2 regions of the Streptomyces sp. DS1-CR2 genome follow, and region 1 is predicted to be linked to the other one. Evidence: riboswitches for the same ligand, from Rfam matches in the RefSeq annotation. Region 1 holds a riboswitch; the other holds the start of a gene.
What was found. Region 1 has a riboswitch for cobalamin ahead of ACY0PA_RS11720 (cobalamin biosynthesis protein). Riboswitches for the same ligand answer to the same signal wherever they lie in the genome.
Positions count from the first base shown of each region.

Region 2: another riboswitch for cobalamin. It lies ahead of nicT (Nickel transporter NicT); the one in region 1 lies ahead of ACY0PA_RS11720 (cobalamin biosynthesis protein).

Region 1 covers NZ_CM147085.1:2,364,663-2,368,059, reverse strand. Annotated here, with positions in the region: gene ACY0PA_RS11725 (cobyric acid synthase) at 1-955, opposite strand, end outside; gene ACY0PA_RS11720 (cobalamin biosynthesis protein) at 952-1,893, opposite strand; cobalamin riboswitch at 2,007-2,127, opposite strand; gene ACY0PA_RS11715 (hypothetical protein) at 2,257-2,478, opposite strand; gene ACY0PA_RS11710 (anion permease) at 2,494-3,397, opposite strand, start outside.
Region 2 covers NZ_CM147085.1:1,353,903-1,357,299, reverse strand. Annotated here, with positions in the region: gene ACY0PA_RS06800 (YoaK family protein) at 1-611, opposite strand, end outside; gene nicT (Nickel transporter NicT) at 654-1,748, opposite strand; cobalamin riboswitch at 1,778-2,001, opposite strand; gene ACY0PA_RS06790 (ArsR/SmtB family transcription factor) at 2,091-2,453, shown strand; gene ACY0PA_RS06785 (inorganic diphosphatase) at 2,489-2,923, opposite strand; gene ACY0PA_RS06780 (GNAT family N-acetyltransferase) at 3,077-3,397, opposite strand, start outside.

The DNA.
Region 1 (3,397 bases):
GCCACTGAAGTGCCTTGACGGTGCCGCGCGTTCCCGGCACGACGACCAGGTCCGCGTCGACGAGCTCCTCGGCCCGGTCGACGAACCGCACGACGACGCCCGGCTCCGCGGCCAGGGCGTCCACGTCGGTGAAGTTCGACATCAGCGGGACGGCGCAGACGGCGACGCGCAACACGTCCTCGCCGACCGGGGCCGCGGTCTGCGACTCGCGCACGGAGCCGCGCAGCGACACGCGAAGCCCGTCCTCCTCGTCGATGCCGAGGCCGTGCCGGAAAGGGAGAACCCCGTACGCGGGGCGCCCGGTCAGGTCCTTGAGCATGTCGAGGCCGGGCTCGAGGAGCGAGACGTCCCCGCGGAACTTGTTGACCAGATAGCCGGCCAGCAGCTCCTGGTCCTCGGGGGCGAGCAGCGCTGTCGTGCCGAAGAACGACGCGAAGACGCCGCCACGGTCGATGTCGCCGACCACGAGCACGGGCAGCCGCGCGGCCCGGGCGATCCCCATGTTGACGATGTCGGTGCGGCGCAGGTTGATCTCGGCGGGCGAGCCCGCCCCTTCACAGATCACGGCGTCATAGCTGCCCCGGAGTTCCTCCAGGCATCCCACGACGGTGTCCAGAAGTGCCGCCTGCCGTCCCCCGTGGTAGCCCCGAGCACTCAACTCGCCCACCGGCTTGCCCATGAGCACCACCTGGCTGCTCCGGTCACTGCCCGGCTTCAGCAGCACGGGGTTCATCAGGGCGCTCGGCTCGACGCGGGCGGCCTGCGCCTGCATGGCCTGCGCCCGCCCGATCTCGGCGCCCTCGCGCGTCACGAAAGAGTTGAGGGACATGTTCTGCCCCTTGAACGGCGCGACCTTCACTCCCTGCCGCACCAGCCACCGGCAGATCCCCGCGGTGACGACGCTCTTCCCGGCATCGGACGTGGTCCCTGCCACCAGCAGTCCACCACCACTCACGACTTCCCCCTCCGCAACAGTGCCCGCCCGGCGACACACACGCCGAGGGCCAGCCAGCTCACGCGCCGCGAGAGCCGCGCCGCCCGCTCGACGTCGGCGGTCTCCACGGCCCGGCCCGACGCGTTCAGTACGGGCCGGTGCTCGACCCGCCCGCCGTACGACAGAGTCCCGCCGAGTCGCACCCCGAGCGCCCCCGCGAACGAGGCCTCGACCACACCGGCGTTGGGGCTCGGGTGCAGCCGCGCGTCCTCGCGCCACGCCGTGAGCGCGCCGCGCGGACGGCCGCCCGCGACCGCGGCGAGCACGCCGGTCAGCCGCGCCCCCGGCCAGCCCGCCACGTCGTCGAGGCGCGCGGAGGCCCAGCCGTAGCGGCGGTACCTGGCCGACTTGTGCCCGACCATGGCGTCCAGCGTGTTCACGGCGCGGAACGCGACGAGCCCGGGGACACCGGCGACGGCGCCCCACACGAGCGCGCCCACGACGGCGTCGGAGGTGTTCTCGGCGACGGACTCGACGACGGCCCGCGCGATCCCGTCCGCGTCCAGGGCCTGCGGGTCACGCCCGCACAGATGCGGCAGCTGCTCGCGCGCCGCGTCCACTTCACCGGCGGCCAGCGCGCCCCCGATGGCGCGCGCCTCGCGCCCCAGCGACGTACCGCCGACGACCGCCCAGGTGGCGGCGGCGGTCAGCGCGATGGAGGCGGCGGGGGAGCGGCGCACGGCGCGCGCGGCGAGACCACCGGCGACGGCGGCGCCCCCGGCGCACACGGCGGTGTGCACGGCGCCCCACCCGCGGTGGTCACGCCACAGCACGCGCTCGACGGCGCCCGCGGCCCGCCCGAACGCGGCGACCGGATGCCCGCGGCGCGGATCGCCGATCAGGAGGTCGCCGAGAAGTCCGGCGGCGCTGCCGTACGCGAAGACGCGCTCGGCCCGCACCGTCAGCCCGCCGCTACGGCGAGGGGAACCCTTGTACTCGTTCTGGGCGGGAGCACCCGCAACTGGCAGCCGCGCATGGCGATATGTCCTCACTCAGGGTGTCCACGCCCTGGTTGGAAGAGACCGGCAACGAGAGTTCCTGGCTCGCGGGGATCACTCCCCGGTGACAGTGGCGGGACCGCGCCGGATTCGCACCGGCTTCCTCTCCTGCTGCCGTAGATGGCCCCGGAAGTCCACCACGCCCCGCGAACGCCCGTCAACTTGCCGTTGACCTGCGAAGGGAGAGTGTGCTGAGGCCCACACGAAGCGGGGTGCGGGACTCCTTCGCGTCCCGCACCCCGCAGTCCTGCCGGTTACCTCCGGTCAGGCGACGATCAGGAAGATCCCGTAACCGACGGCCGCCGCGCACAGGGCGAAGCAGGCGTACGCGCCGGAGACGGCGAGCCCCGCCGAACCGCCCTGGGCCGCCGCCGACTCCCGCTTGGTGAGCCCGACGATGCCGAGGGTGAACAGGCCCACGAGGGCCACCGTGATCACGAGGCTGACTCCGAACACGGAGCCGAGTGCTGCCCAGTCGATGTGCATTTCGCTGCTGCTTCCTTAGACCGTGGCCGGTCGCGCGGACTCCGCCGAGGGCGGGGCGGGCGGGGCGGGGATGGTGGTCTTCACGTCGGTGTCCAGGTCCGCGGCCGTGCCGGCGGGCGGCGGGGTGACGGCCGCGATCGCGGTGGTCACGACGCCGGCGGGCTCGTCCGGGACCTCGACGCCATCGATGTCGTCGTCCGTGACGTTCGTGTGGTCGATCGCGTTGCGCCGGGACAGTGCCCAGATGATGCCCGCGCCGGCGATCAGGAGCAGCGCGGTGACGGCGACGCCCCACGAGCCCTGCTGGGTGAGGAACTCGGCGCCCGCGCCGACCAGACCGGCGGCCGGCAGGGTCAGGCCCCAGGCGATGAACATGCGGGTCGCGGTCGACCAGCGGACGACGCCGCCCTTGCGGCCGAGGCCCGAGCCCATGACGGCGCCGGAGCAGACCTGCGTCGTGGAGAGCGAGAAGCCGATGTGCGAGGAGGCGAGGATCGCGGTCGCGGCGCTGGTCTGGGCGGCGAAGCCCTGCTGCGGCGCGAGGTCCGTCAGGCCCTTGCCCATGGTGCGGATGATGCGCCAGCCGCCGAGGTAGGTGCCGAGCGCGATGGCCGTACCGGCCGAGACGATGACCCACATCGGGGGGTTGGCGCCGGGGCTGAGGACGCCGCCCGTGATCAGGGCGAGCGTGATGATGCCCATCGTCTTCTGCGCGTCGTTCGTGCCGTGCGCCAGCGAGACCAGGCCCGCGGAGGCGATCTGCCCGGCACGGTAGCCCTTGGCGGTCGCCTTCTGGTCGGTCTTGCTGCCTATCCGGTACGTGAGCCGGGTGGCCAGCATCGCGGCGATGCCCGCCACGAGCGGCGCGGCGACGGCCGGGAGGAGGATCTTGGTGACGACGGTGCCGCCGTTGATCGAC
Region 2 (3,397 bases), 1.0 Mb from region 1:
TGGTGCAGCACGAGCAGGGCGCCGAGCACGGCGCCCACCAGCATGGCCGCCACGGAGACGATCCGACGCCCCGCCCGCGGTTCGGTGCCGCCCGCGAGCCAGGACTCCGAGGCGAGCCCGGTCAGCGTCATCGTGAGGACCGTCGTGGTCATGTCCGGGACCGCGAGCTTGCGGACCGTCGCGTTGCGCAGCCCCATAGCCCAGGCGAGGACCGCGATGAGCGCGTACGTAGCCCCGCCCGGCCAGGCGAACGCGACGGCCGCCGCCATGGCGAGCAGGACCGCCTCGGTGACGAACACCGACCGCACCCAGGTCCCCCGCGCCCGCCCGGCGAACACCCCCGCCAGCCGGCCGGAGCACACGGCCCCCGCGAGGAACGCGCCGAGGGAGGTGAGTGACCCGAGGACGGAGAACCCGGGAGCGCCCGCGGCGGCGAAGCCGATGATGACGACGTTGCCGGTCATGTTCGCCGCGAAGACGTGGCCGAGGCCCAGAAAGCTGACCGCGTCGACGAAGCCGCTCACGACCGTGAGGACCGTGAGGGCCGCGGGGAGGGTGGACCTGCGCGGCACGGACGCGGGCGCCGCTGGTGGAACGCTGGCTTCACTCACCCGCACGACCTTACGGAGTCCCGGCCCCGGCGGCCCGCCGGATCAGGTCCGCACGGCCCACCGTTGCTCGACCTTCGCGAGCCGCCAGTACCCGATGGCGGCCGCCCAGACGACGACGAACAGGCCCACGATGATGAACCCGACGTTGTCCAGGTCGAGCCCGGCTATCCAGCTGGTCACCGAGTCCCGCAGGTCGAGCTTGTCGTGCAGGACGCCCACGAGCTCGATGGTGCCGATCAGGAACGCGACGGCGATCGACAGGCCGGTGATGGCCAGGTTGTAGAACACCTTGCGCACCGGGTTCGAGAACGCCCACTGGTACGCGAAGTTCATGAACGTCCCGTCCAGGGTGTCGAACAGGCTCATACCGGCGGCGAACAGGAGCGGCAGGCACAGGATCGCGTACCAGGGCAGTCCGGCCGCAGCGCCGCTGCCCGCCATCACCATCAGCGTGACCTCGGTCGCCGTGTCGAAGCCGAGGCCGAAGAGGAAGCCGAGCGGGTACATCTGGCCCGGGCGGGTGATGGACCTGGTGAACCGGCCGAGGATCCGGTTCATGAACCCCCGTGAATCCAGGTGCTGTTCGAGCTCCGCCTCGTCGTACGAGCCCGCGCGCATCGCCCGGAACACCCGCAGGATCCCCACCAGGGCGACGAGGTTGAGCGCCGCGATGAGGTAGAGGAAGGACCCGGAGATGGTGGTGCCCATGACGCCGAGCGTCTGATGGGTGGCGGACCCCTCGTTCATGATCCGCCCGGCGAGCTGGGTGCCGCCGGCGATCAGTGCGGCGAGCACGACCACGACGCTGGAGTGGCCGAGCGCGAACCAGAACCCCACCGAGACCGGGCGCTTGCCGTCGGCCATCAGCTTGCGGGTGGTGTTGTCGATCGCGGCGATGTGGTCCGCGTCGAACGCGTGCCGCATCCCCAGGGTGTACGCGGTGACGCCGAGGCCGATGCCGAAGGCCTTCGACCCCACCTCGTAGTGCTCCGGCACGACGAGCAGGAACAGCACGCCGAACGCGACGACATGGAGTGCGGCGATCACCGCGAGGAGCCCGGCGGTGCGGACGGTGTCCTCGCGCCGCCAGTGGAACGCGTCGCGTCCGGTCGCCGGGGACTTTACGGGCAGGGCCATGCGGTCACGCTCCAACACCTCGTGGAATCACTTCGTGAGATGCCGTGGCCGGTCTCCTGGCTGACGGGTGTCCGCGTCCGCCCCTGCCTTCCCAGCTGCGCGCGGCAGCCAGTGGCGTAGTGGGGCGAGGCGTCCCGAGTCGTCTCGTTGCCGAGGGACCCGGGGCCCGATCACAGTGGCGAGGGCCGCTTCGGTCTGAGTCCTTTGAGGGACCGTCACCGAATTCCCGAGCACCACGGCCCGCCCACAGTAGAGGCAGGTCGGCGACGCCTGCAAGGCTGCACAGCTGCGTAGGTGTGCGCGGGTATTCAAGATCACATCGGTGGCTGCGAGGATGGGGCCATGCATCTCGTCCCTGCCGAGCGCGCCGACCGCCGCACGATCGACGGCCACCGGGTCTGCGAAGCCATCGCCGCCATCGGTGAGCCAGGACATCTGCGCGCCTGGGCCGACCGGTTCTCCCTGCTCGCCGATCCCCGCCGCCTCGCACTGCTCCTCGCGCTGTACCGGGCGGGGCCGCTGGCCGTGTCGGATCTCGCCGTCGCGACGGGCATGAACGACCCGGCGGTCTCGCAGGCGCTGCGGCTGCTGCGCGCGGCCGGAGTGGTGGAGGGGGAGAAGGAGGGCAGGGTCGTGCGCTACCGCGTCGTCGACGCGGCGACCGCGGACCTTCTCAAGCAGTGCGCGACGGACGACGCGCACTGACACGTGCGCGCCGTCGTGGCCGGCTGCTCTGTCCTTCAGTCCCGTTGGCCGTTGGCCCGCCTGCGTGCGGCGGCGATCTCCGCGTACGTGAGGTCGCGCCCCTCCCAGTGCGAGCCCTCGGCGGACTTGCCGGGCTCCAGGTCCTTGTAGACCTCGAAGAAGTGCGTGATCTCCAGGCGGTCGAACTCGGGGATGTCCTCGATGTCCTGCACGGAGGTATGGCGTGGATCGTGCGCGGGCACGCACAGGACCTTCTCGTCCATGCCCTTCTCGTCCCGCATCACGAACATGCCGATCGCGCGGCACTCGACGGTGCAGCCGGGGAATGTCGGATCGCCCACCAGGACGAGCGCGTCGAGCGGATCGCCGTCACGCCCGAGCGTGCCCTCGATGTATCCGTAGTCCGCGGGGTACTGGGTGGAGGTGAACAGCATCCGGTCGAGCCTGATCCGGCCGACGGAATGGTCCATCTCGTACTTGTTGCGGGAGCCTTGGGGGATCTCCACGGTGACGTCGAACGCGTGGACCGCGTCGGTGCCGTGGGCTGCGTCGGTGTGTCGGACCTCGTTGTCCAAGCCGGCCTCCTCGTCCACCCCGAGTGTCCTCCCGGGAGTGCGGGCGCGTCAGCCGATCGGGAACTCCAATTCGGGCCTGTCCCACAGCACTGCGGGCGGGTTGGCGGCGGCCGTGCCCGTGAGTATGGCTCCCGCGCTGCGGTAGAAGCCCTCGGCGGGCGGGTGCGAGACCACGCGGACCGAGGTGAGTCCTGCCGCGCGCGCCTCGTCCTTCATATGGGTGACGAGCAGCCGCCCGATGCCGAGTCCCTGCGCCGCGTCGGCGACGAACATCAGGTCGAGCTCCGGCGGCACCAGCGTGAGCGCGTAGAAACCGAGCACCAGGTCATCGGCGCCGACCGCGACGAAGACGCGATGGGCCTCGATGTA